DNA from 4 places in the Bradyrhizobium sp. A5 genome. Region 4 is predicted to be linked to each of the others. Evidence: predicted binding sites of a transcription regulator. Region 4 holds the regulator's gene; each other region holds the start of a gene.
What was found. Region 4 encodes LexA, which represses DNA repair genes until DNA is damaged. Its sites were predicted from a motif close to TGTTCNNNNTGTGTTCNG; they were not measured.
Positions count from the first base shown of each region.

Region 1: a site for LexA is predicted at 4,702-4,719, ahead of WHZ77_RS00080 (YifB family Mg chelatase-like AAA ATPase). Genes of this name have one in related genera too.
Region 2: a site for LexA is predicted at 4,257-4,274, ahead of WHZ77_RS02400 (DNA recombination protein RmuC). Genes of this name have one in related genera too.
Region 3: a site for LexA is predicted at 5,172-5,189, ahead of WHZ77_RS25815 (PA0069 family radical SAM protein). Genes of this name have one in related genera too.

Region 1 covers NZ_CP148990.1:10,793-18,773, reverse strand. The annotation lists gene WHZ77_RS00105 (type II and III secretion system protein family protein) at 1-1,297, shown strand, start outside; gene WHZ77_RS00100 (CpaD family pilus assembly protein) at 1,349-2,083, shown strand; gene WHZ77_RS00095 (CpaE family protein) at 2,080-3,372, shown strand; gene WHZ77_RS00090 (tetratricopeptide repeat protein) at 3,452-4,225, opposite strand; gene WHZ77_RS00085 (PilZ domain-containing protein) at 4,305-4,550, opposite strand; gene WHZ77_RS00080 (YifB family Mg chelatase-like AAA ATPase) at 4,778-6,316, shown strand; gene WHZ77_RS00075 (hypothetical protein) at 6,427-6,900, shown strand; gene WHZ77_RS00070 (ATP-binding protein) at 7,035-7,981, shown strand, end outside.
Region 2 covers NZ_CP148990.1:522,490-530,470, forward strand. The annotation lists gene WHZ77_RS02380 (YbaB/EbfC family nucleoid-associated protein) at 1-319, shown strand, start outside; gene recR (recombination mediator RecR) at 321-923, shown strand; gene WHZ77_RS02390 (hypothetical protein) at 950-1,384, shown strand; gene WHZ77_RS02395 (MFS transporter) at 1,466-2,830, opposite strand; gene WHZ77_RS02400 (DNA recombination protein RmuC) at 3,026-4,225, opposite strand; gene def (peptide deformylase) at 4,399-4,923, shown strand; gene fmt (methionyl-tRNA formyltransferase) at 5,131-6,066, shown strand; gene truA (tRNA pseudouridine(38-40) synthase TruA) at 6,066-6,803, shown strand; gene dapE (succinyl-diaminopimelate desuccinylase) at 6,879-7,981, opposite strand, start outside.
Region 3 covers NZ_CP148990.1:5,413,199-5,421,179, reverse strand. The annotation lists gene WHZ77_RS25830 (hypothetical protein) at 1-1,328, opposite strand, end outside; gene WHZ77_RS25825 (acetate/propionate family kinase) at 1,411-2,607, opposite strand; gene WHZ77_RS25820 (phosphoketolase) at 2,612-4,999, opposite strand; gene WHZ77_RS25815 (PA0069 family radical SAM protein) at 5,211-6,386, shown strand; gene WHZ77_RS25810 (VOC family protein) at 6,410-6,865, shown strand; gene WHZ77_RS25805 (ribonuclease HII) at 6,942-7,727, shown strand; gene WHZ77_RS25800 (glycosyltransferase family 39 protein) at 7,827-7,981, shown strand, end outside.
Region 4 covers NZ_CP148990.1:3,291,859-3,299,839, reverse strand. The annotation lists gene WHZ77_RS15780 (S41 family peptidase) at 1-818, opposite strand, end outside; gene WHZ77_RS15775 (alpha-hydroxy acid oxidase) at 1,123-2,256, shown strand; gene WHZ77_RS15770 (HAD family hydrolase) at 2,265-2,894, shown strand; gene WHZ77_RS15765 (hypothetical protein) at 3,043-3,225, shown strand; gene glp (gephyrin-like molybdotransferase Glp) at 3,483-4,694, shown strand; gene lexA (transcriptional repressor LexA) at 4,871-5,572, shown strand; gene WHZ77_RS15750 (hypothetical protein) at 5,618-5,965, shown strand; gene WHZ77_RS15745 (hypothetical protein) at 6,154-6,582, shown strand; gene WHZ77_RS15740 (GAF domain-containing protein) at 6,821-7,756, shown strand; gene WHZ77_RS15735 (ComEC/Rec2 family competence protein) at 7,766-7,981, opposite strand, start outside.

The DNA.
Region 1 (7,981 bases), 3.3 Mb from region 4:
CGTCGGCAAGTCGGTCGTCATCGACCTGCCGCGCGAGGTCAAGGACGTGCTGGTGGCCGATCCCAAGATCGCCAACGCGGTGATCCGCTCGTCGCTGCGCGCTTATATCATCGGCGGCCAGGTCGGCCAGACCAACGTGGTGTTTTTCTCCTCCGACGGCCAGCAGGTCGCGTCCTACGACATCGCCGTGAAGCGTGACCTCAACGGCATGCGCACCGCGCTGCGCCAGTCGCTGCCGGGCGTGCAGATCGAAGGCGTCGGCGACAGCGTGATGCTGACCGGCTCGGTGTCGAGCCCGGTCGAGGCCCAGCAGGCCGGCGACGTCGCCGCCAAGCTCGTCGGCGGCAGCGAGAAGGTCGTCAACAACATCGTCGTGCGCGGCCGCGACCAGGTGATGCTCAAGGTCGTCGTCGGTGAAGTCCGGCGCGACATCGTCAAGCAGCTGGGCGTCGATCTCAGCGCCAGCCTGAATGCCGGCACCGCGGTGGTGAATTTCAACAATTCCAACCCGTTCTCGGTCAGCGGCGGTCCAATCGTCAGCAGCAACGGGCTCGGCGTGGCCGGCCTTGCCAAGGGCGTCGCCACCGTCAGCGCCACGATGCGCGCGATGGAAAGCGCCGGCGTCATGCGCACGCTCGCCGAACCGAGCCTGACGGCGATCTCGGGCGAATCCGCCACCTTCATCGCTGGCGGCGAATTCCCGATTCCCGCGGGCTATTCTTGCGATCCGGTCACCCACGTCTGTACCACCCAGATCACCTACAAGAAGTTCGGCATCTCCCTGAACTTCACTCCGGTCGTACTCAGCGAAGGCCGCATCAGCCTGCGCGTCATGACCGAAGTCTCGGAGCTGTCGAACACCAACTCGATCACGCTGACGCAGGCGGTGTCCTCGACCTCAAGCAACTCGCTCACCATCCCCTCGATCCAGACCCGCCGCGCCGAGACCACGCTGGAAATTCCCTCCGGCGGTTCGATGGCGATGGCCGGCCTGATCCAGCAGAAGACCAAGCAGGCGGTCAACGGCTTGCCCGGCATCGACCAGGTGCCGATCATCGGCGCGCTGTTCCGCAGCCAGGACTTCGTCAACAACGAGACCGAGCTGATGGTCATCGTGACACCCTATGTGGTGCGCGCGGTCGCCCAAAAGGAATTGTCACGGCCCGACGACGGTTTCGCGCCGGCCTCGGATGCGCAGACGGCGCTGCTCGGCCGCATGAACCGCCTCTATGGCGTCGCGCGCCGCGTCGATCCGATCGAGGGCACGCACGGCGATTTCGGCTTCATCATCGACTGAGCGGACGGTTTGGGGACCGGGGCAAGAAACGGGGCAAGAGGGGACCAGGCGATGACGACAACATCAGCCGATCGACGCCGCAATCTGCGGATCGCGCTCGCACTGACGGGGCTCTCCGTCATGCTGGGCGCCTGCAACACCACCGGCGAGATCGTCACCCAGACGGTGCCGACCGATTATCGCCAGCGCCACCCGATCGCGGTGCAGGAAGGCAAGAAGTCGATCGTGATCTTCGTCGGCAAGGCTCGAGGCGGCCTTTCCGCCGCGCAGCGCGCCGACGTCGCGGGCATCGCCCGGGACTGGGTACGCGATGGCACCGGCTCCGTCGTCGTCGACGTGCCGGTCGACACCGCAAATTCACGCGCCGCGGCGGCGACCTATCAGGACATCCGGTCCGTGCTCGCATCCGGCGGCGTGCCGTCGCGCGCCATCGTCCAGCATCCCTACCGCCCTGAAGATCCCGGCCTGCTGCCGACCATCCGCCTGAGCTATTCGAAGATCGCCGCGATCGCCGGTCCCTGCGGGCTGTGGCCGGAAGACATGGGTCCGAACATCCTCGACCCCGGCTACAACGAGAACCGGCCCTACTTCAATCTCGGCTGCGCCACCCAGCGCAACCTCGCCGCCATGATCGACAACCCGGCCGACCTCGAGCAGCCGCGAGCCGAGACGCCCGCCTACACCGCGCGGCGCGACATCGCCTTCGAGCGCTACCGCAAGGGCTCGACCACCACGACCACCTATCCCGAGGCCGACAGGGCCAAACTCAGCGACACCGGAAAATGACAGGCATTCTCGACGACGAAGACGCGGACGATCCGCGCCACCCCGAGGAACACATTGCGCCGGTTCCTCGCATTTCCGTGCAGGCGTTTTGCGAGACCGAGCAGACGCTCGCCGCGGTGACCGCGGCCGGGCAGGATCGCCGTCTCGCCAAGGCGCATCTCACCGCCAAGGGCGGCGGCCTCGCCGCTGCCGTCGAAGTCTATGACACGATGCCGACGCCGAACGTCATCGTGATCGAATCCGACGGCACGCGCGACATTCTCGAAGGCCTCGACGATCTCGCCGGCGTCTGCGATCCCGGCACCCGCGTGGTCGTGATCGGCAATCCCAACGACACCGCGCCCTACCGCGAGTTGGTGCGCCGCGGCGTCAACGACTACGTGGTCGGGCCGGTCGAAACCCTCGATGTCGTCCGTTCGATCTGCAGCCTGTTCTCGGCCTCCGAAGCCATCATCACCGGCCGCGTCATCGCGGTGGTCGGCGCCAAGGGCGGCGTCGGCGCATCCAGCGTCGCGCACAATTTGGCCTGGACCATCGCGCGCGACCTCGCGCTCGATTCCGTCGTGATCGATCTCGACCTCGCCTTCGGCACCGCCGGCCTCGACTACAACCAGGACCCGGCGCAGGGCATCGCCAATGCGGTGCTGTCGCAGGACCGCCCCGATACGGCGCTGATGGAACGCCTGCTCTCCAAATGCACTGAGCGCCTCAGCCTGCTCGCTGCGCCTGCCACTCTGGATCGCGTCTACGATTTCGGCGCCGAAGCCTTCGATGCGATCTTCGACACGCTGCGCATGACCACGCCCTGCATCGTGCTCGACGTTCCCCACCAATGGTCGGGCTGGACGCGCCGCGCGCTGGTCAACGCCGACGATATCGTCATCGTGGCCGAGCCGGATCTCGCCAATCTGCGCAACACCAAGAACATGCTGAACGTGCTGAAGGCGGCGCGGCCGAACGACCGGCCGCCGCTGTATTGCATCAACCAGGTCGGCATGCACAAGCGCGCGGAGATCGACGTCAAGTCGTTCGCCAAGACCATGGAAAGCCAGCCGATGGCGGTGATCCCGTTCGATTCGAAGCTGTTCTCGACCGCAGCCAACAACGGCCAGATGATCGCAGAGGTCTCCAAGAGCCACCGCACCACGCTTCTGTTTCAGAACATGGCGAACCGTCTCGCCGGGCGCGGCGAGGTCAAGAAGCCGAAGAGCTCGCTGTTCGGACCGCTGCTGAAGAAGCTGAAGGGCAGGACGGGCCGCAGCTCGGCCCCGCATCGCAAGGCGTCTTGAGGAAAAGCGTTTTCGAGCGACGTGGATCCCGGTTCGCGCCAGGAAAACGCGTCAAACGAGAAGCAAGCGAGAGGGCGGATTACTTGTCCGCGCGCTGCTGCTTCTTCGCCAGCAATTGCCGCAGCGCCGTGACCTTTGCCGCGGCCTGGTCTGGCGGCAGATCGCCTTTCACGATGGTCTCGGCCTCGGCCTGCTTGCCTTGCAGGCCCACCACCAGCGCGAGATTGGCGCGCACGCGGGAATCGTTCGCGTTGCGTCCATACGCGCGACGCAGCGTTTCCTCGGCCCGCGGCAGATTGTTTTGCAGCATGTAGGACAGGCCGAGATTGGACAGGACCTGCGGCTCGTCCGGCACGATCTTCAACGCGGTCGCATAATATTGCTGCGCTTCTTCGTTGCGGCCGAGCTGGTCGAGCACCGCGCCTTGCGCCGACAGGATGCGCCAGTCGGGATCTTCCGGCGTATGCGCACGGCTGAGCACGTCGAACGCCTGCTGGAAATTGCCGCTGTCGGCGAGCGCGCGGCCGTAGCCGGCAAGCAGCGCCTTGTTGCTCGAATTATTGAGCACGGCCTGCTCCATCACCGCGACGGCCTGGGCGCTCTGGCCCGTTGTGCGCAGAGCCGTGCCGTATTCGAGGGCGACGTTGGGATCACCAGGCTTGGCGCGATAGCGCTCGCGCAGCGCGTCCATGTCCGGCTTGGAGTCGGCCTTGCCAGCCGTTTCCGACTTACCACCGAGCGCGCCGGTGATGTCCTCGATGCCGGTGGTCTGGCAGCCACCGAGGGCCAGCACCAGAAGCGCGGGAAGCAGGAATCTCGCCGGGGGAGAGGCAAGGGGCGAACGCTTGGACATACTCTGATCACTCGGCGACTGATCAGGGATGCTTACCGATTAACGCTAAAGTCCCGTTAAAGACGAGACCCTTGACGTCTCAATCCGTGAACTCGGCACCGAATTCGCAACCGATGCGCCAGCGCAGGCGGCATTGGCGGGAATAATCCGGCGCGAAGATGATCGTGAACTGCGGCGGCACCTCCAGGAATTCCGCCACCACTTTCACGCCCCCGTCCGAGATATCCGTGATCGTGCAGTCCCGCGGCAGCGAGCCCGCGCCAAAATGAATCTTGGCGAGCCGCGTGCACACCCGTCGTTCGCTTCTGCGGCGATTTGCAAGCATCTTGATTGTTCACTCGTTAGATCACGGCCCATCCCGCAGCTCTAGCAGTAGCGACCATTCGTTGGGATGTGCTGTCCGGAGCCGCTCGCATTCGAGCCGTAGTGTCCGCGTCGTGTTTACGACTTGTTAGGGGCGGTCCAGCCAGCGATAATGTTCCTGTATTGTTCTTGCAGAAGAGGCCGGGCTCTGCTACCCCTAATTGTGCAAGAGGGCAGGCTGGTTCGGGCATGGTTCAGCGGGTTTCTACCGTCGCCTTTGAGGGGATCGAGGCCCGCGCGGTCGACGTGCAGGTGCAGGTCGCACCTGGCTTGCCGGCCTTTGCCATCGTCGGCCTGCCGGACAAGGCGGTGTCGGAAGCGCGCGAGCGGGTCCGCTCGGCGCTGATCGCCTCGGGCCTGGCGCTGCCGGCGCGGCGGATCATCGTCAATCTCGCGCCCGCCGACTTGCCCAAGGAAGGCAGCCATTACGACCTGCCGATCGCGCTGGGGCTGATGGCCGCGATCGGCGCGATTCCGCCGGATGCGCTGACCGGCTTCACGGTGCTCGGCGAGCTCGGGCTGGACGGTTCGATCGCGCCCGTCGCCGGCGTTCTGCCCGCCGCGATCGGCGCCAATGTGCGCGAGGAAGGCTTGATCTGTCCGGCCGCGTGCGGCACGGAGGCAGCATGGGCGAGCCCGGACATCCAGATCATCGCGGCACAGTCGCTGATCCAGATCGCCAACCACTTCAAGGGCACGCAGGTGCTGTCGCGGCCGGTGCCGAAGGTGCACGAGGCGGCCGCCTCGACGCTCGACCTGCGCGACATCAAGGGCCAGGAGAGCGCCAAGCGCGCGCTGGAGATCGCGGCCGCCGGCGGACATCACCTGTTGATGATCGGCGCGCCCGGTGCCGGCAAATCGATGCTGGCGGCGCGGCTGCCTTCGATCCTGCCGCCGCTGTCGCCGGGCGAATTGCTGGAGGTCTCGATGATCGCCTCCGTCGCCGGCGAGATCGAGGGCGGCGCGCTGACGGCGCGGCGGCCGTTCCGCTCGCCGCATCATTCCGCCAGCATGGCCGCGCTCACCGGCGGCGGCATGCGCGCAAGACCCGGCGAGATCTCGCTCGCGCATCAGGGCGTGCTGTTCCTCGACGAGCTGCCGGAGTTCGATCCCCGCGTGCTGGATTCGCTGCGCCAGCCGCTGGAGAACGGCGAGGTCTCGGTGTCCCGCGCCAATCATCGCGTGACCTATCCGGCGCGGTTCATGCTGGTCGCGGCGATGAATCCCTGCCGCTGCGGCAACGCGTTCGAGCCCGGCTATGCCTGCAAGCGCGGCCGCATCGACCGCTGCACCAGCGATTATCAGGCCCGCATCTCCGGCCCGCTGATGGATCGCATCGACCTGCGCATCGAAGTTCCCGCCGTGACCGCGGCCGATCTGATCCTGCCGCCGCCGGCGGAAGGCTCGGCCGAAGTCGCCGCGCGCGTGGCGGCGGCGCGCGACATCCAGCTCGCACGCTACGCCGATGCCGGCCTGCCCCATGTCCGCACCAATGCCGAAGCACCGAGCTCCGTGCTGGAGGAGATCGCCAAGCCGGATGCGCAAGGCCAGAAGTTGCTGCGCGATGCCGCCGAGACGATGCGGCTGTCGGCGCGCGGCTATCACCGCGTGCTGCGGGTGGCGCGCACGCTCGCCGACCTCGACGGCACTGAGAAGATCGGCCGGCTGCATCTCGCCGAAGCGCTGTCGTACCGCGCACTCGCTGAGGATGTGCGCCAGATGGCGTGATCATTCCGCGCATCAACCCGGCGGTAACGAGTTTCCTTTACGCTCTGCAAACCATAAGGCCCCAAGTTCCCCCGTGCGAGTTCCACACAGGGCCTGGCGAGTAGAGTATCATGTTGCGTCTCAAGATCCTGGCCTCGGTCATCCCCCTGTTGGCGGCTGCGGCGTTCGCCCGCGGCGAGATCGGATCGGTCTCGCATCCCTGCATCGCAGTTGGCGAAACCTCGGTCGAATTGACCTCGCTGTTCTGGACCGCCGGCGTCCATGTCGCCTTCACCGACGATCTGGCGCGCGCCACCGTGCGGGTCCGGATCACCGACGATGCCGATGACGCGGATTTCGCGGTCGTCGACGACGGTCTCGGCTCCGAGACGGACTCCTGCGAGGCTCATCCGGCGAACCGCCTCATCACCATCGCCGCGCAACCGGTCGACGGCGGCCCGGTCATCTACCTCTCCACTGACGGTCCGGCCGATTACCGCATCTATGTGCGCTCGAAGACGTTCTCGCATCGCGAAGCGGCGGCGCTGATCGTCGGCGCCCATGGCGGCCGTCGCCCGCTCCCTCTGCAAGCCGCCTCGCTCTGATTATTTCGAGCCATTAATATCTCGCTAACCCTGTTCAGAGCTGGAAACAGAGCCTCAAGCTGTTTGCAAGGTCGGCGAGACATCGTCGCAGCCGGCGGCAGTGGGGTTTCGGACAAGAGTCGGGGTCGGTGACGATGGGTCGAACGTTCCGGATCAAGGTGCGCATGCGCCGCTTCAGGCGGCAGCATCCCAGAATCGCCTTCGCGATCCGTTCCTTCATGATCTTCTCGGCGACGTTCGGCGGCGCCTATGGATTCGTCACCGGAAGCCGGTCCGAGGCGTCAGGCTACGATCCCAATGCGTTCGCGATCGGCGCGAGCTTCCTGTTCGCGCTCGCCTGCCTCGGCCTTGCCACGCTCAGCATGCGGCTGCGCTTCGTCAACAAGCGGATGCGCACGCTGGCCGCCCACAACGAGGCGCTGATCGACCGCAACTGGGAACTGAAGGAAGCGGAAGAGCGCGCCCGCAGCCTGTTCGAGCAGCAGGGCGATTTGATCGTGCTGCGCGATCATCAGGGCCGCATCACCTTCGCCAACGACGCCTATTGCGCGCTCGCAGGGCAGGCGCGCCCTGCGCTGGTCGGCACGCGTTTCAATTTCGACGTGCTGGAGCAGGGTGACAGCGCGCGCGAGAGCAATGGCACGCGCATTCACGACCAGAGGATCACCACGCCGCTCGGCGCGCGCTGGATCGCCTGGCGCGAGGGTTATGTTCGGCTCGACGCCGGCCAGCCCGCCGAATTGCAGAGCGTGGGACGCGACGTCACCGATCGCACCGAGACCGAACGCGCGCTGTCCGACGCGCGCGACCAGGCTGACGCCGCCAACCGCGCAAAATCGCGCTTCCTCGCCATGGCCTCGCACGAGATCCGCACGCCGCTCAACGGCATCATCGGCATGGGCGGCCTCTTGCTCGACACCAATCTGACGCCGGAGCAGGCGACCTATGCCAGGGCGGTGAAGACATCAGGCGAAGCCTTGATGGCGCTGATCGAGGAGCTGCTGGACTATTCCAAGATCGAGGCCGGCAAGCTCGATCTCGAGCAGCGCCCCTTCGCGCTCTCCACCCTGATCGAGGAGAT
Region 2 (7,981 bases), 2.8 Mb from region 4:
TTTCGGCATGATGAAGCAGGCGCAGCAGCTGCAATCCAAGATGCAGGAGATGCAGGACGCGCTGGCGAACGTGGAAGTCGAAGGCATCTCCGGCGGCGGTCTCGTCGCCGTGCGCATGACCGCGAAGATGGACGTGAAGGGCATCAAGATCGATCCCTCGCTGATGAAGGCGGAAGAGCGCGAGGTGCTGGAGGACCTGCTCGTCACCGCGCTTGGCGATGCCCGCCGCAAGGCGGAGACGGCGGTGCAGGAGAAGATGCAGTCGCTCACCGGTGGGCTCGGCCTGCCGCCGGGACTGTCGGGGCTGTTCGGCCAGTAATATGGGCGCTGTTGCGGGTCCCGAAATCGAGCGGCTGGTCCAGCTTCTCGCACGGCTGCCGGGCCTCGGCCCGCGCTCCGCGCGGCGTGCGGCGCTGCATCTGATCAAGAAGCGCGAAGCGCTGATGATGCCGCTGACGTCCGCCCTGCAGGTCGCGCTCGACAAGGTCCAGGTCTGCAAAACCTGCGGCAACATCGACACGCAGAATCCCTGCACGGTCTGCGCCGATCCGCGGCGCGATCCCGCCATCATCGTCGTCGTCGCCGACGTCGCCGATCTCTGGGCGCTGGAGCGGGCCAATGCGACCCAGGGGCGCTACCATGTGCTGGGCGCGACCTTGTCGCCGCTCGACGGCGTCGGTCCGCAGGACCTCACCATCGACGCGCTGGTCGCGCGTGCACATGCGGCCGAGGTGCACGAAATCATCCTGGCGCTGAATGCCACGGTCGACGGCCAGACCACGGCGCATTACATCACCGACCTGCTTCAGGACGCCAACGTAAAAGTAACCCGGTTAGCGCACGGTGTGCCGGTCGGTGGCGAGCTTGATTATCTCGACGAAGGTACGCTATCGGCCGCGATGCGGCAGCGAACCTTGTTCTAGCCATCCAGACCTACGGAACGGACGACATGACGAAACGATTCGCCACACGATTGGCTTTGGTCGCGACGATGACGATGCTGGCGACCCCGGCGCTCTCGGCGCAGGGCGACGAAGCTCCGCCGCCGTCAAAGCCCGGCAAGCCGATCAACACCGGAGACGTGCTCTCGGGCGAGTTGAACGCAATGAAGGTGCGAGACGTCAAGAACGCCGGCAAGCGAATCGCGACCTACCAGATCACCTCCGAGCCGCGCCGCCTGCCGCCGCCGAGCGGGCTCTGCAATCTCGAGACCGGCCCCGAGACCTTCCAGCTCGTTCCGAGCGGCGATGCCCAGGCCGCGCAGCTGAAGACGTTCACCGGCAAGGAGATCTCGATCAAGGTCGACGAAGTCGCCTGCGCCAGCGATCCCGGCCAGATGAGCGAAGCCGTGGTCACGAAGTGGAGCCTGATCAAGAAGCAGTAGCGCACTCGCTTCGCTCGCCGCAGAGAGGGACCGATCTGTTTTCGTCATGGCCGGGACAAGCCCGGCCATGACGGGGTCGCGCTAAACCCTCACCGGCCCCAGCGACTCAAAATGCCTGCGCTTCTGCAGCCATGTCAGCAGGATCAGGCTCGGGATCGCCACCAGTACGCAGATCACAAAAAACAGCGGCCAGCCGGTCGCCTTGGCGACATAGCCGGCCACGGACGAGAGATAAGTGCGCCCCACGGCCGCGAGCGCGGTGAGCAGCGCATATTGCGTCGCCGTGTGCAGCGGGTTCTGGCAAAGCGCGGAGAGGTAGGCGACGAAGATCACGGTGCCGATGGCGCTGGTGAAGTTCTCGCAAGTAATGGCGAAGGCGAGCGCCCACTGACTGGTGCCGACGAACGCAAGCCACGAGAACGACAGGTTCGCGAGGGCCTGCAACACGCCGCCGATCCACAGGCACGTCGCCAGCGGGTAGCGCCGGGCCAGGAAGCCGCCGGCAAAGCCGCCGATCAGCGTTGCGGCGAGGCCCACGCCCTTCACGATCGCCGCATAGTCGTTGCGGGAGAAGCCGAGGTCGATCACGAACGGCGCGGTCATGGTGCCGGAAAACGCGTCGGTGAACTTGAACAGCACGACGAAGGCGAGCGCGGCGAGCGCGTCCTTGCGCGCCAGAAATTCCGAGAAGGCACCGATCGCGGCGTGCAGCACGCGCGCGAACGCGGTCTCGGTTTGCGTCGCCGCCTCGGCCCGCGCCGATTGCTCGGGCTCGGTCGCGGCCAGCGCGGTGACCGTGCCGATCAGCACCATCGCCGCCATCACCACATAGCCCCACATCCAGGCCGATGTGCGCGGGATGCCGGTGTCCTCGAAGCCCGAGACGATGAACAGCGCGCCCGCGGTCGAGACCAGCATGCCGATGCGATAGGCTGCGACATAGGACGCCATGCCGGCGGCCTGCTCGCTCTCGGGGAGGCTTTCGACGCGGAAGGCGTCGACCACGATGTCCTGCGTCGACGACGTCGTCGCCACCAGCAGCGCGCCGAGCGCGACGTAGAACGGCGAGCGCGCGGGATCGGTCAGCGCCAGCAGCAGGATCGCGATGATCAGCAGCAGTTGCGAGAACAGCAGCCAGCCGCGTCGCCGCCCGAACGCGCGCGTGAACAGCGGCACATGCAGCGCATCCACCAGCGGCGCCCAGAGGAATTTCAGCGTGTAGGGCGTGCCGACCAGCGCGAACAGCCCGATCGTCCCGAGATCGACCCCGGCCTCCCGCATCCACACCAGCAGCGTCGAGCCCGACAACGCCAGTGGCAGCCCAGAGGAGAAGCCGAGGAACAGCACGATCAGCACGCGCTGCTGCAGGTAAACGGCCAGACTGTCGCGCCAGGACGTGGCGGGCGTGTCGGTGATGGCAGGGGAGGTCGCGTCGGGTGCGTTCATGAAGAGGTGTTAGCAGATTCTGGCTGAAAAGACTCTCTCGCCCAAGTCCGTGGGGCGGGAGCTCTCAACGCCCTGTCGCTGTCATCGTGCGCGAAGGCGGACGATCCAGTAATCGCCGGCAACTCGGTTCAATCGCGATCGCCGCGGCGTACTGGATGTCACGCCTGCGCGGGGCATGACAGTGTGCCCTAAATCTCACTCCCCCGCCTGGAGCTTCCGCGGAAACAGCTCCGGCGCACCGGTCGCCACCAGATGCGGGCCCTCCGGCGCATCCGTCTTGCTGAAATCGAGCTCCTCGATTCGCCCGGCGCGCTTCTCGATCTTGTCGGCGGAGATCAGGATCTGGCGGACATCCTCGTTGGCGTCGGCGAAGTGCTTCTGCAGCTTCGTCACGCGGTCGCGCAGGCGTCCCAGGTCGTCGCCGAGCTTGATCACCTCGGTGCGGATCTGGTCGGCGGCGTCGCGCATGCGCGCGTCCTTCATGATCTGCTGCATCACCTGGATCGCCAGCATCAGCAGCGAGGGCGACACCAGCACGACGCGGGCGCGATAGGCCTTCTGGATGATGTCGTCGAAGCCGTCGTGGATCTCGGCGTAGACCGATTCCGACGGCACGAACATCAGCGCCATCTCCTGGGTCTCGCCGGTGACGAGATATTTTTCGGCGATGTCGCTGACATGCTTCATCACGTCGCTGCGCAGCCGCTGCGTGGCGATCCGCTTCTCCTCGTCGCTGCGGGCGTCGTGCAGCGCGGTCATCGCCTCCAGCGGGAATTTCGCGTCGATGCAAAGCGGGCGCTGGTCGGGCAGGAACACCACGCAATCGGGCCGCTTGCCCGTCGAAAGCGTGAACTGGAATTCGTAGGCGCCCTTTGGAAGACCATCCTGGACGATCGCCTCCATCCGCGCCTGGCCGAAGGCGCCGCGCGACTGCTTGTTGGCGAGCACGTCGCGCAAGGTCGTCACCTGCGTGGTGAGGTCGGTGAGGTTCTTGTGCGCGTTGTCGATGATGCCGAGCCGCTCGTGCAGCGCGCGCAGGCTCTCCATGGTGTTGCGGGTGGTGTTTTCCATGGACTGGCCGACGCGATGGGTCACCGAATCCAGCCGCTCGTTGACCGCCCGCGCCATGTCGGCTTGGCGTCCGGCCAGCGCCTGGCTCATGGCGTCGACCCGGCCCGAGGCCTCGCTCTGGGCATGCAGCACTTGGCTCAGGCGCTCCTCGAGCTCGTCGGCGCGGATGGCATGCGCCATGGCGAGTTCCGCGCCGCGCCGTCCCGAGCGCGCGATCACGACGGTGATCGCCACCAGCAGGATGAGGACAAGGGCGCCGAAGCCGATCAGCGCATCGATGGCGCGCACCGGCCAGTCGCCAGCCACGAAAATGATCTCGTTCATGCCTGTCCTTCTAGCCGATTCGGCGGGTCGCACGAACGAATAGCGAACATTTCGGGGTAAATGCCCCGTTAATTTTCATGGTTAACGAAACCTGAAGTTTTATGGTTAGCGTAGGGTTAACGGGGTTCCCCAGCCGCATTGACCGCATCCGGCGCGCGGCTTAAATCGCGGCCATGGCCCTCAGAGAAATCATCATCCTGCCCGACAAGCAGCTGCGTCTGGTCTCCAAGCCGATCGAGAAGGTCACGGCCGAGATTCGCAAGCTTGCCGACGACATGTTCGAGACCATGTACGACGCGCCCGGTATCGGGTTGGCGGCGATCCAGATCGCGCAGCCTTTGCGGCTGATCACCATGGACCTCGCCAAGCGCGACGAGAACGGCGAGACCAAGCCCGAGCCGCGCGTCTTCATCAATCCGGAGGTCATTGCCTCGTCCGAGGAGCTCTCCGTCTACGAGGAAGGCTGTCTGTCGATCCCAGAATATTACGAGGAGGTCGAACGGCCCGCCAAGGTGCGCGTGCGCTTCACTGATTTGGACGGCAAGGTGCACGAGGAGGATGCCGAAGGCCTCTATGCCACCTGCATCCAGCACGAGATCGACCATCTCAACGGCGTCTTGTTCGTCGACTATCTGTCGAAGCTCAAGCGCGACCGCGTCATCAAGAAGTTCGAGAAAGCCGCCAAGCGCGCGGAGTAAGGTAGTGTGAAGGCTGCCCAGTACTCCGCTGCGCTCCCTCCCCCCTTGTGGGGGAGGGCGGGGGAGAGGGGTAGCCTAGGCAGAAGTCTATCCGTCATCTGAATCGAGTGCGTGCCGCGAACGCTTGTGCCGAAACAGCGCGTCGTGTGGCACCCCTCTCCCTAGCCCTCCCCCACAAGGGGGGAGGGAACGCATCGAGTCCTTGTCATGCCCCTCCGCCTGATCTTCATGGGCACGCCCGATTTTTCCGTGCCGACGCTGCTCGAGCTGGTCGGGCACGGCCACGAGATCGTCGCCGTCTACACCCGCGCGCCGAAGCCGGGCGGACGGCGCGGCCTGCAATTGCAGCCGACCCCGGTTGAAGAAGCCGCGCGAAAGCTCGGCGTTCCCGTGCTGACGCCGAAGACGCTGAAGACGCCGGAAGCGCTCGACGAATTTCGCGCCTTCGATGCCGATGCGGCCGTCGTGGTCGCCTATGGCATGATCCTGCCGCAGGCGATCCTCGATGCGCCAAAACTCGGCTGTTACAATCTGCACGCCTCGCTGCTGCCGCGCTGGCGCGGTGCCGCGCCCATCAACCGCGCCATCATGGCTGGGGACGCCGAGAGCGGCGTGATGGTGATGAAGATGGATGTCGGGCTCGACACCGGCGACGTCGCCATGGCCGAACGCCTTGCCATCACCGACACCATGACGGCGGCCGATCTGCACGATCGCCTCTCGCGCCTCGGCGCCGATCTGATGGTGCGGGCGATGGCCGCGCTCGCACGCGGCGGCCTTCAGCTCAGGAAGCAGGGCGAAGACGGCATCACCTATGCCGCCAAGATCGACAAGGCCGAAGCGCGGATTGACTGGACCAGGCCGGCGCACGCCGTGCTGCGCCACATCCACGGCCTGTCGCCGTTTCCCGGCGCCTGGGCCGAGCTTACGGGCGTGGGCGAAAATGCGCGTATCAAGATCCTGCGCTGCGAGCTGGCGAAAGGCACGGGCGCGCCGGGCGATGTGCTCGATGATCAGTTCACCATCGCCTGCGGCGAGGGCGCAATCCGCATCATCGAGCTGCAGCGCGAAGGCAAGGCGCGGATGCAGGCCACAGACTTCTTGCGCGGGGTGCCGCTGAAGCCGCCGATGCGGCTGGCCTGATGCCCCGCTACAAGCTCACCATCGAATATGACGGCGCGCCGTTCTTCGGCTGGCAGGTGCAGGACACGCTACCGTCGGTGCAGGGCGCGCTGGAGGCGGCGGTGAAGGCGATGACCGGTGCGGATCTGCGCGTGCACGGCGCCGGCCGCACCGATGCGGGCGTGCATGCGCGCGGCCAGGTCGCGCATGTCGACATCGAGAAGCAGTTTCCGCCCGGCCGATTTCGCGACGGTCTCAATGCCCATCTGCGCCCGCATCCGATCGCGGTGCTGGAGGCCGAGATCGTGCCTGACAGCTTCGAGGCGCGCTTCTCCGCCATCAAGCGCCACTACCGCTACCGCATCGTCAACACCCGCGCCAATCTCGCCCTCGACATCGGCCACGCCTGGCGCGTGCCGCGCAAGCTCGATGCCGATGCGATGCATGCGGCGGCACAGCGTCTGCTCGGCAAGCACGATTTCACGACGTTCCGCGACACCGAGTGCCAGGCCAAATCGCCGGAGAAGACGCTCGACCAGCTCGACGTGCTGCGCGACGGCCGCGAGATCACGATTCTCACCTCGGCGCGGTCGTTCCTGCACAGCCAGGTGCGCTCGATGGTGGGATCGCTGGTGTGGGTCGGCGAGGGACGCTGGACCGCGGACGATCTCTCGGCAGCGCTCGTCGCCCGCAACCGCGCCGCCTGCGGTATCGTTGCTCCGCCGGACGGGCTGTACCTGGTGAAGGTGGATTATTAGAACCTGACGCCGCCACAGCGTCATGGCCGGGACAAGCCCGGGCATGACGGCGGAGCGGCTGGCGGCGATTAGCGCCTACCCAAAATACCGCGTCAGTATCCCCCGATACACCTTCGTCAGCGTCTCCAGATCCTTGACCGGCACGCGCTCGTCGACCTGATGCATGGTTTGGCCGACCAGGCCGAACTCGATCACTGGGCAATAGCTGGAGATGAAGCGCGCATCCGAGGTGCCGCCCGAGGTCGACAGCTCCGGCTTGCGGCCTGTCACCTCCTCGATCGCGGAGACCGCGAGATCAGTGAACGGGCCGGGCTTCGTGACGAACACGTTGGAGTTCGACGGCTCCCAGACGATGCGGGCCTTGATGCGATTGCCGCAGGCTTTCGTCAGCCGCGTCTCGACCAGCTCGCGCAGGCTCGCCTGGGTGTGGTTGTCGTTGTAGCGGATGTTGAACTTTGCACGGGCCTCGCCGGGGATGACGTTGTTGGCCTTGTTCCCGACGTCGACCGAGGTGAATTCGAGATTGGAGGCCTGGAACTGCGCGCTGCCATGATCGAGCGGCTCGTCGCTAATCGCAACGATCAATCGCGAGATATCCGGCACCGGATTGGAGGCGCGGTGCGGATAGGCGACATGGCCCTGCACACCGTCGACATAGAGCGTGCCGGATTGCGAGCCGCGGCGGCCGACCTTGATGGTGTCGCCGAGCGTCTCGACATTGGAGGGCTCGCCGAGCACGCAATGGTCGAATGTCTCGCCGCGCTCGGCGGCCCATTTCAGCAGCTTGATGGTGCCGTTGATGGAGACGTCTTCCTCGTCGCCGGTGATCAGGAAGGAAATCGAACCCTTGTCGTCCGCGCGCGGCTTGCCGTCATGGGCGGCGAGATGCTCCAGCACAGCGGCGACCGAACAGGCGATGCCGCCCTTCATGTCGACCGCGCCGCGACCGTGCAGGAAGCCGTCCTTCACCTCGCCGGAGAATGCGCCGACGCTCCAGGCGCTCTCGTCGCCCGGAGGCACCACGTCGGTGTGGCCGGCAAAGGTGATGTGCGGGGCTTCAGTGCCGATGCGCGCATAGAGATTGTCGACGTCGGCGGTGCCGGGCTCGGAGAACGTCACACGGTGGCAGGTGAAGCCGGCGGCGGTGAGCGCTTGTTCAAGCACTCCGAGTGCACCGG
Region 3 (7,981 bases), 2.1 Mb from region 4:
ATCTGGCGCAGCACGGCGGCGAGCAGGGCGCCATCGACGCGCTCCAGGTGTCGCACCAGATCGGCCTCGATCTGGTCGCGTACCGTCCTGACCGAGCGCCCCGTGAGCAGCGCGCCGGTCGAGGCGCGCAGCGCCGCCTTCAGGAAATCGATTGCGGCGGTACGGCCAAGTGCCTGGTCGAGCCTCTCGCCGAAGCCGATCCGCGCGGGGGCGGCGTTGCGGACCGCGGATCCCAGAAGTTCGTTGCCGCCGAGCTCGAGGAAGCCGCGGTGTCCGATCCGGTGACGCGCCGCCCATTCCAGGATCCTTGCCGCGTCGTCCTTGGCGACCCAGGTACGCAACAGCTTGCGCGCCTTGTTCCAGTCGATCAGGAACACCAGTGCGCCGCCCACGGCCGTCAGGAATTCGTTGCGATCGGCGGCATGAGAGGCCTGGAACTGCCCGGTGACGAGATAGAACGAGTTGTCTTCACCAAGGCCTGCGGCGGTGTGACGGTCGAGCCCGCTCCAGGTCGCCTCGAATTTGTCAAACAGCGAGATGAAGAACTTGGCCCGCGCCAGGTGCACGTCGGTGTAGGTGACGGTGACCGCGTTCTTCTTGACCGCGATCACGACGACATGGGCATCGGTGGTGCCGATGTCGTTCTGGATCAGCAGCCTTCCGCCCGAGCGGGTCGCCATGGTGTCGAGGCCGGGGTGGTTGAACTTCAGACCGCGCGTCTCGTTCAGGCCCTTCATGAAGGCCTCCACCGCGCTGCGATCTTCGCCATGCAGGCCGAACACATGGGCGCCCTCGATCGTTTCCTCCGCGCAGCTCGCCGCGAGCTTGTTCAGCGCCTTGTGCAGATCCATTACCAGGCGATGGAGACTGTCGCCGGCCGCCTCAGTGACGCCGGTGAGACGGGCGATGCGGGCAAGATCGATGTCGTTGGTCGCATCGAGCAGGCCGGCGCTGCGCACGGCCGACAGCCGCGCATTCGCCTTCTCTCCCTCCGAAGGCGCGCCGGCGCTGACGGCGCGGATCATGGCTGCGGCGTCGTCCTGGATCTCCTTGATCAGCTTGGCGAGGTTCGGTGCTGCGAGCCGCGACGGTCCGATCAGATGGGCGCCCCCGATCAGTGTTGCGATCGCCGCAGGCGCGATCCCGGCGGCGTGGCTCTCGACCGCAAGCTCGCTGGCCGGACGATCTGGGTTCTGCGCATGGCTCACTGCCGCCTGCAACGCGCTCATTCGCACCTTGATGCGGTCGTTGGCGGCAAGCCCTTCCGCCACCAGAGCGGGCAGAAGGATGCCGCCCTGTCCGAGCTCTTCGATGATCTGGGTTTTCATGGTCTGTCCGCACAGCGATTGATGCGCTCCTTATGCCGCGAAGTCGCGACGGCATCATTGCGGCAGATCATTCATAAAAATGTCATGCGGTATGCCGCTTGCGGAGCAGCGCGGCGCAATGGCGCGCGATGGTGATCTCTTCGTTGGTGGGAACGACGAAGACATCGACGGCGCTGTCGCTGCGGTTGATGCGCTCGCGCGCCGTGTCGTTGGCGACGAGATCGATGCGCACGCCGAGCCATGCGAGCCGCTCGCCGATCGCGCTGCGGATCTCCTTCGCATGCTCGCCGATGCCGCCGGTGAACACGAGGCAGTCCAGCCCTTGAAGCGTGTTCGCCATCACCGCGACCCCTTGCGCCGCGCGGAAGGTGAAGAGGTCGATCGCCTCGCGCGCGGCGGGCTCGCGGCTTGCGAGCAGCGTGCGCATGTCGGAGGAGAGCCCGGATACGCCGAGCAGGCCGGACTCGTGATAGAGCAGGTGCTGCACCGCCTCGACGGACATCTTTTCGTGCTGTTGCAGATAGAGCAGCACACCGGGATCGATCGCGCCGCAGCGCGTGCCCATCACGAGGCCGTCGAGCGGCGTCAATCCCATCGTGGTGTCGACGCTGCGGCCATCGCGCAGCGCGCATAGGCTCGCGCCATTGCCGAGATGCGCGATGACCGTGCGCCTGGCTGCGAGGTCCGGCGCGATTTCGGCGAGACGGCCCGCGACATATTCGAACGACAGCCCATGAAAGCCGTAGCGCCGGACGCCGCGCGCCTCGAAGCGCCGCGGGATGGCGAAGCTGCTCGCGGGCGGCGCGAGGCCGTGGTGAAAGGCGGTATCGAAGCAGGCGATCTGCGTCAGCGCGGGTTGGATCGCTTTGAGGGTGCGGACCGGCGCGAGGCAGCGGGGCTGATGCAACGGCGCCAGCGGCGTCAGCGCCTCCAGCTTCGCGGTGACCTCTTCAGTCAATTCGACCGGACCGGAATATTCCGGCCCGCCATGAACGATGCGATGGCCGACGGCACCCAAACGGCCTTTGCCGAAATGGTCCTCGATGAAGGCGAGCACGTCGGCGAACAGATGACCGCTGTCCGCATCCGACGCTTCTCTCCGGGTCTCGAACAGGTCTTCGCCGGCGGGGTTTTTCACGACGAGTCGGGGCCTGGCCTCGTGCTCGTCGAGCAGGCCCTTGCAGAGCAGGACAGGCTCGGCCGCCGAGATGTCGAACAGGCCGAACTTGATGCTTGACGATCCCGAATTGAGGACGAGAACTGAGGCCGACGCCGGCATGATGTCAGCCCGTCTTGCCCGGCCAGGCCCAGTCGCGGATCTCAGGCATGTCCTCGCCATGCTCGCGAATGTAGCGCGAATGCTCGATCAGCGCGTCGCGGAACTGCTGCTTCACAACCGCGGCCCTGGCCGCAAGGCCCGGTATGCGTTCGATCGCCTCGATCGCGAGGTGATAGCGGTCGAGCTTGTTGAGCACCACCATGTCGAACGGCGTCGTCGTGGTGCCTTCTTCGATGAAGCCGCGCACATGCAGGCCGGCATGGTTGGTGCGGTTATAGGTCAGCCGGTGGATCAGGTGGGGATAGCCATGATAGGCGAAGATCACCGGCTTGTCTGACGTGAACAGGCCGTCGAAGTCGCGATCGCTGAGCCCATGCGGATGCTGCTCCTTCGGTTGCAGCGTCATCAGGTCGACGACGTTGACGACGCGGATCTTCAGATCGGGCAGTGCCTTGCGCAGGAGGTCGACGGCGGCAAGCGTCTCCAGTGTCGGCACGTCGCCGGCGCAGGCCATCACCACATCGGGCTCGCCGGTCGCGTCCTCGTTGCCCGCCCAGCTCCAGATGCCGATGCCGGCATCGCAATGCGTGGCGGCGTCCAGCATCGACAGCCATTGCGGCGCCGGCTGCTTGCCGGCGACGATCACGTTGATGCGGTTGTAGGTGCGCAGGCAGTGATCGGCGATCCAGAGCAGCGTATTGGCATCCGGCGGGAAATAGATGCGGACGATATCGGCCTTCTTGTTGGCGACGAGATCGACGAAGCCGGGGTCCTGATGGCTGAAGCCGTTGTGGTCCTGCCGCCAGACATGCGAGGTCAAGAGATAGTTGAGCGAGGCGATCGGACGCCGCCACGGCAGATGCCGCGTCACCTTGAGCCATTTGGCGTGCTGGTTGAACATGGAATCCACGATGTGGATGAAGGCCTCGTAGCAGGAGAACAGGCCGTGGCGACCGGTGAGGAGGTAGCCTTCGAGCCAGCCCTGGCAAAGATGCTCGCTGAGGACTTCCATGACGCGGCCGTCCTGCGCGAGGTGGACGTCGTAGGGTTCGATCGGCTCCATCCAGACCCGCTCGGTTTCCTCGAACACGGCCTCGAGCCGGTTTGACGCCGTCTCGTCCGGACCCATGATACGGAAATTGCGCTCGGCGGCATTGAGGCGAATGACGTCGCGCAGGAATTTGCCGAGCTCGCGCGTCGCTTCGCCGGTGACGGCCCCCGGCTGCGGCACTTCGACCGCAAAGCTGCGGAAATCCGGCAGCTTCAGCTCTTTCTTCAACAGCCCGCCATTGGCGTGCGGATTGGCGCCCATGCGGCGATTGCCCTCGGGCGCCAGCGCCTGGAGCTCGGGGATCAGTGCGCCGCTCGCGTCAAACAGTTTTTCAGGCTCGTAGCTGCGCATCCAGTCTTCGAGAATCTTCAGATGCGCCGGATTTTCGCGGCAGCCCGCGACCGGCACCTGATGCGCGCGCCAGAAGCCCTCGACCTTCTTGCCGTCGACCTCTTTCGGACCTGTCCAGCCCTTCGGGCTGCGCAGCACGATCATCGGCCAGCGCGGCCGCTCGACGCTCTTGCGGCCGTCGCGGGCGTGCTGCTGGATCGAGCGGATGCTGGCGAACGCGACGTCGAACGCATCCGCCATGGCCTGGTGCATCAGCTTGGGATCGTCGCCTTCGACGAACAGCGGCTCATGGCCGAGCCCGCGGAAGAGATCGCGGATTTCCCCGTCGCCCATCCGCCCGAGCACGGTCGGGTTGGCAATCTTGTAGCCGTTGAGGTGCAGGATCGGCAGTACCGCGCCGTCGTGCACGGGATTGAGGAACTTGTTGGAGTGCCAGGACGCCGCGAGCGGGCCGGTCTCGGCCTCGCCGTCGCCGACGACGCAGGCGACGATCAGGTCGGGATTGTCGAACGCGGCGCCATAGGCGTGCACCAGCGCATAGCCGAGCTCGCCGCCCTCGTGGATCGAGCCCGGCGTTTCCGGCGCTGCATGGCTCGGAATGCCGCCGGGGAAGGAGAACTGCCTGAACAGCTTGCGCAATCCGTCCGTATCGCGCGCGATGTTCGGGTAGATCTCGCTGTAGCTGCCTTCGAGATAGGTGTTGGCGACCATGCCGGGGCCGCCATGGCCGGGACCGCAGACATAGAGCACGCTGAGATCCAGCGCGCGGATAACGCGGTTGAGGTGGGCGTAGATGAAATTCAGCCCGGGCGTCGTGCCCCAATGGCCGAGCAAACGCGGCTTGATATGCTCGGGCCGCAACGGCTCGCGCAGCAGAGGATTATCGAGCAGATAGATCTGCCCGACGGAGAGGTAGTTCGCGGCGCGCCAGTAGCGATCGAGCAGATCGAGGTCGCTGCGCGTGGCGGCCGATTGTTGTTGATTTTTCATATTCCTGCCGACTTTCACCCCAGCGACCGTCACCAACTTTGTTCCGGCACGATTGATCCCTGTCCGACATCAAACGGGATGGCCATGACGGGCGTGTTGCGTGATGTCAAAAGACCGCGCCTGAAATTTGGGCGGCTACTGTGCATGGGGTTGTTTTCCAGCTTCTCGTTCTTGTTCTTGATTTGTTCCAGTTGCGTGCTATCTTGGCTTCATGAGTCGAGCATCCTCTCGTGCCCTCAAGCACCCGCCGGTCACGGCGCCCTCCGAGCCGGCGGGTGCGCCTTCCGATTTTCCCGTCGCTTTCCCCGAGCTGGCTGTCGCCATCGACAGCCAGCGCAGGCGCGGGCGGGGCGCGCAGTCCAACGCCAGCGGCCGCTATGAGGCCGAGGCGCGGGTCGCCTTCGACGATGGCTGGCAGAGCCTGGAAGAGCTGCCGCCGTTCAAGACCACGGTGGCCGTCGACACCTCGCGCAAGGTGATCACCCGCAACGAGTCGCCCGACATCGGCTTTGACCGCTCGATCAATCCCTATCGCGGCTGTGAGCACGGCTGCGTCTACTGCTTCGCGCGCCCGACCCATGCCTATCTCGGCTTGTCGCCGGGGCTCGACTTCGAGTCGAAGCTGTTCGTCAAGCCGGAGGCGCCGGCGCTGCTCGAAAAGGAGCTGGCCGCACCCGGCTACGAGCCGCGGATGATCGCGATCGGCACCAACACCGATCCCTATCAGCCGATCGAGCGCGAGCGAAAGATCATGCGCGGCATTCTGGAGGTGCTGGAACGCGCCGGCCATCCCGTCGGCATCGTCACCAAATCGGCGCTGGTGACGCGCGACATCGACATTCTCGCGCGCATGGCAAAGCGCAACCTCGCCAAGGTCGGGATCTCGGTCACCTCGCTCGATCCGAGACTCGCGCGCACCATGGAGCCGCGGGCGTCGACGCCGTCGAAGCGGCTGGAAGCACTGAAGCAGCTCTCGGAAGCCGGCATTCCCACCACCGTCATGGTCGCGCCCGTGATCCCCGCGCTGAACGATTCCGAGATGGAGCGCATTCTGGACGCGGCGGCCCACGCCGGCGTCAAGGAAGCCTCTTACATACTGTTGCGGCTGCCGCTGGAGGTGCGCGATCTCTTCCGCGAATGGCTGATGGCGAACTATCCGGACCGCTACCGCCATGTCTTCACGCTGATCCGCGACATGCGTGGCGGCCGCGACTACGACGCAAAATGGGGCGAGCGGATGAAGGGCACCGGCCCGATGGCCTGGACCATCGGCCGCCGCTTCGAGATCGCCTGCGACAGGCTCGGACTCAACAAGCGCCGTGCGAAGCTGACGACGGATCACTTTGCGAGGCCGAAGCCGGACGGCGCTCAGCTCAGCCTGTTCTAGTACGAAGGCAAACGAGGCGTAGCATGAGTAAAGACGTCCCCGGCCCGGTTCTGCGTCTCACAGTCATCACGCTGGGCGTGAGCGACATCAGCGCCAGCATCGCCTTTTACGACGCGCTCGGTTTCTCGCGCCGCCTGAAGGCGACCGGCGAGGCCGTTGCCTTCTTCGACACCGGCGGTCCGGTGCTGGCACTGTTTCCCTGGGATCAGCTCGCAGCGGACGCCGTCTCGCCCGACAAGCCGAGGCCAACGACCTTCCGCGGGATGACGCTGGCATGGAACTGCGCCACGCGCGAGGAGGTCGACACGGTGCTCGCCTTCGCCGTTGGCAAGGGCGCCACGCTGCTGAAGCCCACGCACGAGACCGACTATGGCGGCTATTCCGGTTATTTTGCCGATCCCGACGGCCATCCTTGGGAAGTCGTGGTCGCGCCGGGCATCGAGGTGGGAGAGGACCGCCGTGTGCATCTGGCGGAGTAGGCTGCTGGCCTGAATAGCGGGAATTGTCCGGGGTTCCGGGTTGCGCAAGCAACGCCTCTTGCGCACGATCCCGGTCATGATTCGGGACAAGTCCGCCGGGAAGCCAGCCAAAGACGCGCCAAAGAAGGACGCCGGCAAGAGGGCCGCGCCCGCGAAGGCGAGCTTTCGCCGCGAGCGCGCGCTGATCAAGCGCGGCGTGTGGCCGATCGCGGGTTGCGACGAGGCCGGTCGCGGGCCGCTGGCAGGTCCCGTGGTGGCCGCGGCCGTCATTCTCGACCCCGACCGCATCCCCCGCGGTATCGACGATTCCAAGCGGCTGACGGCGGAGGAGCGCGAAAAGCTGTTCGACAGGATCTGCGCGACCGCGCAGGTCTCGGTCGCCGTCGCCTCGCGCGCCCGGATCGACCGCGACAACATCCTGCGCGCCTCGCTATGGGCGCTGAAGCGCGCCGTGGTGGCGTTGCCCGAGCAGCCCAGGCATGTCTTCGTCGATGGCCGCGACCGGCTCGACACCGAATGCGATTGCGAGGCCGTGATCGGCGGCGACGGTATCGTGCTGTCGATCGCCGCGGCCTCGATCGTCGCCAAGGTGACGCGCGACCGGCTGATGTGTGCGCTGGCGCAGGACTGCCCGGGCTACGGTTTCGAGCAGCACAAGGGTTACGGCGTTCCCGAGCATCTCGACGCGCTGAACCGCCTCGGTCCGACCGTCCACCACCGCAGCTTCTTTGCCCCCGTCGTCGCCGCGCGCGCCAAGCACATGCCCTGGACCGTCGAGCCGGTGCGGGACCTGTTTGCCGTCACCGAGGTCGAGCTGCAGGTGGAAGCAGCCACCGAAATCGATGCGTCCCTCGGGCTCTAGAGCAGACTGGCGTTGCCACGACGCGTCACGCCCTTTATCAAAACAGGCGCGAGCGAATAGGGCCGGCTGGACGGGTTGGCTGCATCTTTCAGGCGTTGCATGCGGTTTACCTCCCTGGTCATCGAGCTCATTCGCGCCCGGCCGCGGCTGATCGTGTGGATCGCCGTGCTGCTGCAGGCCGCGATGTGGCTGTTCGTGGCGCTGGTGTTTTACCGCAGCCCGCCCGGCAGCCTCGCGACGCTGCTGGCGTTCGG
Region 4 (7,981 bases):
GGATTGCGGCCACGGGTCGAGACGACTTCGCCGCGCTGCAGGAACGCGCTCGACACCGACACGGCCTGATCGAGCAAGCCGCCCGGGTTGTTACGCAGGTCCATCACGTAGCCGACGAGCTTCTCCTGCGGGATGTCCTTGGAGATCGCGGCGATCGCCTTCTTCAGGCCATCGGTGGTCTGCTCGTTGAACGAGGTGACACGGATATAGCCGATGTCGCCGTTCTCCACGTGGAAGCGGACCGGGCGAACATGGATGATCTCGCGCTTGATCGCGACGTCGAGCGGAGAGTCTGCGCCCTTGCGCACGATGGTGAGCTTGGTCTGGGTGTCGACCGGGCCCTTCATCTTGTTGACCGCTTGCTCAAGCGTCATGCCCTGCACGGCATCGCCGTCGATCTTGCTGATGAGGTCACCGGACATGATGCCGGCCTTGGAGGCTGGCGTGTCGTCGATCGGCGAGACGACCTTCACCAGGCCCTCTTCCATCGTGACCTCGATGCCGAGCCCGCCGAACTCGCCGGAGGTGGTCTCCTGCATCTCGGTCCAGGCCTTGTCGTTCATATAGCGCGAATGCGGATCGAGCGAGGTCACCATACCGGTGATGGCGCCTTCGATCAGCTTGGCATTGTCGGGCTTCTCGACGTAGCTCGCCTTCACCCGCTCGAACACTTCGCCGAACAGATTGAGCTGGGAGTAGGCATCATCCGCGCTTGCCGCCGCCCGTGCCGCCCAGACGCCGCCGTGCGGACTGGCTACCAGAAGGGTCAGACACGCTCCCGTGAGCGCACCCAGGGGGAACAGCAGGGATTTCCGCATGGATCAGGTAGCCTTTTTGCTTCGCCGTTCTGGGGCAGAGGAAGCCGCCATGCAAATGGCGATCCAGCCCGCTTCTCACAATACCATTCTGGTTTCTTCAAGGCCGGGATGCCACGCTGGCTGGTACACCGTAAAAATCCCTTCGCCCGGACCTGAACTTTTGGCAACGTTCCGGGGCCATTTCGCAAGGCGGGAATCGGTCGGCCCACCCTCACCTTGCAGCTATGCGAATTTAGGATGGTTTTGGAGGGCCGGACACGATAGGCGATGACCATAACACTTCAAATTCTCGGGAGGACAACAAATGAACGACGCGCCCCGCATCCGGCCGGAAAGGAACGTCGAGCTCGGCTCCAGCAACGAGCCGTTCCAGAACCTGCACGAATTCATCCGCAAGGCGCGCGCCAACCTCAACCAGAACGCCTGGGACTATATCGTCGGCGCCGCCGAAACCGAGACCACGATGCGCCGCAACCGCATGGCGCTGGACGAGATCGCCTTCCGACCGCGCGTGCTGCGCGACGTGAGCAAGGTCGACGGCTCGGTCGAGCAGTTCGGCCGCAGGATGCGGCTGCCGGTGGTGCTCGCCCCCGTCGGCGCGCTCGAGATCTTCGATCCGGACGGCGCGGCAAGCGTTGCGCGCGCCGCCGGCACTTTCGGTGCGGCGCACATGCTGAGCTCGGTGTCCGAGCCCGGCCTGGAGAAGACCGCCGAAGCCGCCCCGGACGCGCTGCGGCTCTACCAGCTCTATGTGCGCGGCGATGACGCCTTCGTCGCCGATGTCGTCAGCCGCAGCGAGAAGAACGGCTACGCCGCCTTCTGCCTGACGGTCGATACCGCCCATTACAGCCGTCGCGAACGTGACATCGCCAAGCGCTATGTTCGCGAAAGCCGCCTGCGCGCCACCGGCGGCGACTACCAGAAGGGCCTGGAGTGGCGGACCGTGAAGATGGTCAAGGACAGATTCAAAATTCCGCTGATCCTCAAGGGCATTGCCACCGCCGAGGACGCCCGGATCGCGGTCGATCACGGCGTCGAGTGGATCTACGTCTCCAATCATGGCGGCCGCCAGCTCGATCACGGCCGCGGCGCCATGCATGTGCTCCCGGAGATCGTCGATGCCGTGAAGGGCCGCGCCAAAATCATGGTCGACGGCGGATTCTGCCGTGGCACCGACATCGTCAAGGCGATCGCGGCGGGCGCCGACATGGTCGGCATCGGCCGGCTGCAATGCTGGGCCTTGGCGGCCAACGGCGAGGCCGGCGTGACGCGGATGCTGGAACTGCTGGAGGACGAGGTGCTGCGCTGCCTCGGCCTGCTCGGCGCCACCTCGTTCGCCGAAATTGACAAGTCCTGCCTGCACCAGGCCACCGCAACCAATGCGCCCAGCGTGTTCAGCGCGTTCCCGCTGTTCGACCACGATCCGTATCGCTACTGAGTGAAAGGATACAGGTGAACTCGCTCTCTCCCGGCAGCGCGGACGCGCTTCTGTTCGATCTCGGGCGCGTCGTGCTGGACATCGACTTCTCCAAGGCGATCGCCTGCTGGGCGGGACATGCCGGCTGCCCGCCCGAAGCGATCGTCGCGCGCTATGTTCGCGACGAGGCCTACCGGCTGCACGAGGTCGGCAAGATCAGCGACGAGGACTACTTCGCCTCGCTGCGCTCGTCGCTCGGGATCGGCATCTCGGATGCGCAGTTCCTCGAGGGCTGGAACGCGATCTTCGCCGGCGAGATGCCTGACATCGCCGAGCTGTTGCCGCGCGCGGCGAAGCAGCTGCCGCTCTACGCCTTCTCCAACACCAACCGGCCGCATGTGGACTATTTCTCGAAAGAGTATGCCGGGCTGCTCGACCATTTCCGCGGAGTGTACCTGTCGTCCAGTATCGGCCTGCGCAAGCCGGATGCGGAGGCCTTCGACCACGTCGTGGCGGCAATGGGCGTGCCGGCGAGCCGGATCGTGTTCTTCGACGATCTCGCCGAGAACATCGAGGGAGCCCGGGCATGCGGCCTGACCGCAGTGCACGTGACCTCGGCGACGGATGTCGGCAACGCGCTGAGGGCGCTCGGGATCTGACACAGAAGCAAACGGCCAATTCCCCGAACAATTTCAGCCGGCAATTCGGAACCAAAACACTCTGTGCAATTTTATACGCAGTTCCGGGAACGAATGCCCGCTTGCGGACTCATGAGTCTGTTGGGAATTTGGGATCGGACTTATCATCGTGCTGGGCAAAACCTACCTCACCAAGCAGGCCTCCCTGCTGATGAAATTCGCCAGAACCACCTCGGATTCTGACCTTTCCGCAAAACTGATCAGCAAGGCCGCCGACCTGAAAGCCCAAGCCGACCCGATGCCCGACAGGGACCAGGGCGCCGCAGCGCCGGATGTCAGTCCGCGCAGGTAGCCAAGGACGTGACCGACGCTAGCCGTGGCGCTCGTCATTCTCGTGCTTGCCATGGCCAAGCTGTTGCCGGTCTGTCTCGCCTCTCGGATCATGCCGCGGCGGAGCTGACGTCTATCCTTCGTTGACGTCCCCCTTCCTCCGCAAAGCAGACGACGCAGGATAAGTCATCCTGCGCCATCGCTGTTTTGCCTCCGCGCCTGCACTCAGCTAGAACTCTCGCCGCCGATTTGCAGAACGTGCTCGCAGGAGTCTTACCCGTGGCCTTGATGCCGGTTTCCGATGCGCTTGCCTCCGTGCTGGCGGGTGCAGAGCCTCTGGCCGAGGAAGCGGTCGCCCTCGACCAGGCCTTTCACCGCGTGCTCGGGCGCGATGTCGCGGCGCGGCGGACGCAGCCGCCGCAGGCGATGTCGGCGATGGACGGCTATGCGGTGCGCGCGGCCGACGCGGCGAAGATCGATTCCCAACTGACCGTGATCGGCGAGGTCGCGGCGGGCCGGCCGTTTGCGGGAACGGTCAGCGCCGGCGAAGCGGTGCGGATCTTCACCGGGGGCGTCGTTCCTGATGGTGCCGACGCCATCGTGATCCAGGAGGATACGGTTGCCGAGGGCAAGCGCGTCACGATCAAGGAAGCCGCCGTGACCGGGCGTCATATCCGTCCCGCCGGCGTCGACTTCTCGGAAGGAGACGTGCTGTTGCGCAAGGGGGCCCGCCTCACCGAGCGCGACCTCGCGCTCGCCGCCGGCATGAATCACCCGCATTTGCCCGTCCGCCGCCGTCCGAAGGTCGCCATCCTCGCCACCGGCGACGAGCTGGTGATGCCGGGCAGCGCGCCGGGTCCCGGCCAGATCGTCTATTCCAACGGCTACGCCCTGCACGCGCTCGCCCGCAGCGAAGGCGCCGACACCATCGACCTCGGTATTGCCGCCGACACACTTGCAGCGACCACAGCCGGCATCCGGCGTGCCCGCGAGAGTGGCGCCGATATCTTGATCACGACCGGCGGCGCCTCGGTCGGCGACCATGATCTGGTCCAGCAGGCGCTGCGGGACGAAGGCGTCTCGATGGCGTTCTGGAAGATCGCGATGCGACCGGGCAAGCCGATGATGAACGGCCGGCTCGGGGCGATGCGCGTGATCGGCCTGCCCGGCAATCCCGTGTCATCCTACGTGTGCGGCTTCCTGTTCATGGTACCGCTGATTCGTGCGCTGTCGGGCCGCTCGGTGATTCATCACCGCCGCGAGCGCGCGGTGCTCGGCCGCGACGTCCGCGCCAATGACCAGCGCGAGGATTATCTGCGCGCACGCCTCGAGCTGCGTGATGACGGCACGCTCGCTGCCATTCCCGTCAATCACCAGGATTCCTCGCTGCTTTCGAATCTCGCTGCAGCACAGGCACTTCTCGTGCGCGCGCCGTTCGCGCCGATGGCCGAATCCGGCACGCCCTGCGAGGTGCTGCGACTGCCCGTCTGACCGCCTCGTTCGCATGCGTTCTGCGAACTCTGCAGCGTTCACGGTAAATTAAGCAGTTGCGGAACATGTATCGAACATATAGTGTCCGTTCATGATTTGTTTCGAGCATGTAGCGGCTTACTGCTGAATTCAGCGTCTCGGAATCGGACGACATCAACCGGGGGATTTTGGTCGAGATGTTAACGCGCAAACAATACGAGCTTCTGCGATTCATCAGCGAACGGTTGAAGGAAAGCGGCGTGCCGCCCTCCTTCGACGAGATGAAGGACGCGCTCGATCTGCGCTCGAAATCGGGCATCCATCGTCTGATCACCGCGCTCGAGGAGCGCGGCTTCATCCGCCGGCTGCCGAACCGCGCCCGCGCCATCGAGGTGATCAAGCTGCCGGAGCTTCAGGCCGCCGCCGGCAGCCGCCGCGGCTTCACGCCGAGCGTCATCGAGGGCAATCTCGGCAAGGTGCGCACCACCTCCAGCCCGCCCGCCGACGAGGGCGAACGTCCCGTCGCGGTGCCGGTCATGGGCCGGATCGCAGCCGGTACGCCGATCGAGGCGTTGCAGACCCGCAGCCACACCATCAGCGTACCGCCTGACATGCTCGGCTCGGGCGAACATTACGCGCTGGAAGTGCGCGGCGATTCCATGGTCGACGCCGGCATCCTCGACGGCGACATGGCGCTGATCCAGCGCAACGAGAGCGCCGACACCGGCGATATCGTCGTGGCATTGATCGACGACGAGGAAGCGACGCTCAAGCGCTTCCGCCGGCGTGGCGCCTCGATCGCTCTCGAGCCCGCCAATGCGGCCTATGAAGTGCGCATCCTGCCGCCCAACAGGGTGAAGATCCAGGGCAAGCTGATCGGGCTCTATCGCAAGTACTGAGCAAATGCTGAACCTGTCGCCCGACCGCCGATTTGCGAGCGCGCGTTGACGATTGGAGCGGACGATTGTCCGCTCCCGCTGGATAGTCTTTCTGGTTTCGCGCAGATTATCCGGCCCTTCTTCCGGCGCTACATCCTCGACACGCCGCACAAAGCAGCGCTGCTTTGCGGCCTCAGGGCCCGAGGGGACGTCATGCGCAAGATCATCTCAAGTATAGTCGCGGCGGCGCTGATCGCAGCATCAGCGTCGCAGGCCTTTGCCGCACAGGCACGGCGCCCGATCCGCAAGGAGACAGTGGCCAGCCAGCAAATCCGCAGTGCCCACAACGCGACCGAGCAGTCCTCGCAACCGGGCTGGCAATATTCCGGCTGGTCGGCGCCTGCTGGCCGCTGACACGCGCGGCCTTTATGCACGGAAGCAGGCTTTGGTCCGGTGCATCCGAAAAAGATAATGTGATCGCAGATTGCGGCGGCGAGCCGCAGATTTGCCTACAACCGGGCAGACGCTTGGTGCTTCCACTCTGATAGAGGCCTCCGCCTCAGAAGAGGCGCGGGCTGCTATCTCGCATGAGGAGCACCCCGATGTGTGACTACAGCCTGCATGCCGTCGCATCGCGTCCCGCGGAAGTCGGCGAGACGATCGTCTCGACAACCTTTCGCGGCACCTCGACGCGAGGCTTTGCCTCCGCAGCAGATCCGGCCGTTGCGGTCTGCCTGTTGCCGGGAACGGAGCTCGCCTTCGCCGACAATGTCCGCTACGACAATCGCTGGATCTGGACGCGCAGCGTCAACTCCCGCGTCGGCAAGTTCGGCAAGATCGATCCGCACATTCCCGACCGTCATCATGATGCGATCGAATTCCCCGACGGCAAATACGTGCTGGTGACGCAGCTCGTCGAAGGCCAGCACGCGACCGTGCTGCAACTGCCGGTGACCCAGCCACTTGGCGAAAATAAGCCGCAGTCCAACGCCGACGGCCGACCGACGGTCACCCGCCTACCGATCGGCTGACGCAGCCATCCCCGGCCTTCCAGTCGGGACACAGGATTGAAATCGCCATCGCCGGCCGAGGCCGGCGACACGGATTGGCTTGCGTCTCCAAAACCCGAAGCGGCGAAGCCAGCCCACCATTCCTCCCCGCCGCACGAAGTTTGCGCGGTCCTGCCTGAATTTTGAACGTCCGTTTCCGCAAACAAATGGCCGATGCTGTCCCGGCTGGTGTCTTGGTTCGAGGCGGCGGGCACGTTCGATGAAGACCTTCATTCGCGTCGTTGAACTCTGGGTGCCCGACCGGACGCGGATGCGGTTGGAATTCGGCGGCGGCCTCTACAGCCAAGGGTTATCCGCGTTCAAGGCCGCCAGCGAAGATCTGCGTTTCGGGTATGACGAGGGCCTTCCCGGCAAGGCCTGGGCCTGCGGCCATCCCGTGATCCTCACCAAATTCGCCAACTCCTACTTCAAGCGGACCGATCAGGCCCTCGCAGCCGGCCTCACCTGCGGCGTGGCCGTGCCGGTGTTCGCCGGCGAATTCCTGCAAGCCGTCATGGTGCTCTTCTGCGGTGACGACGAGGCACATGTCGGCGCGATCGAGCTCTGGCACAACGACGCTCAAATCTCCCACGAGATGGCGCTGGTCGACGGCTATTACGGCGCGGCGGAGATGTTCGAGTTCAACTCCCGCCACACCAAGTTTCCGCGCGGCTTCGGCCTGCCCGGCCGCACCTGGAAAGCCGGCCTGCCGCTGATCATCAAGGATTTGCACGACGCCAAGAGCTTCCTGCGCTGGGAGGACGCTGCCAAGGTCGGGATCAATCTCGGTGTCGGCGTGCCCTACCGGACCGGCGCCGATCAGACATGGGTCCTGACCTTCCTCTCGGCGCAGGCAACGCCGATCGCGCGACGCTTCGAGATCTGGGTCCCGAACGAGGCCCGCTCGGCGCTGGTGTTTCGCGCCGGCGATTGCAGTGCGCAGAACGACCTCGCCGCGCTTTATGCGGATAAATCCATCGCCAGGAGCGACGGCAGCATCGGCGGCGCCTGGGCTACCGGCATGCCCGCGCTCAACGACGCGCATGACGGCTCGATCGCGGCAGCTCAGGCCCGCACAGCTGGGCTGAGCCAGATGGTGGCCCTGCCGGTGATCGGGAACGCCCGGCTCGAAGCCGTGCTCGCCTGGTACCTGTAAGCCGCCCGCTCAGTCCTCGGCCTGCAAGTCCGCCTCGGACGGCGTCGCGTCCCGGTTGCGGGGAGCGGCCACCTGCGGCGCGAGGCTCGCGCCGAAATCAGCCTCACCGGCGGTCGCCGGCGACCACGGGCGGTCAGTGCCCCTCGCCTTCATCGCCTGAACCGCAAAACCATCCCCTCGCTGTGTCAGTGCAAGCGCGCCCTGGGCCGAAAGACGCAGCCGGTC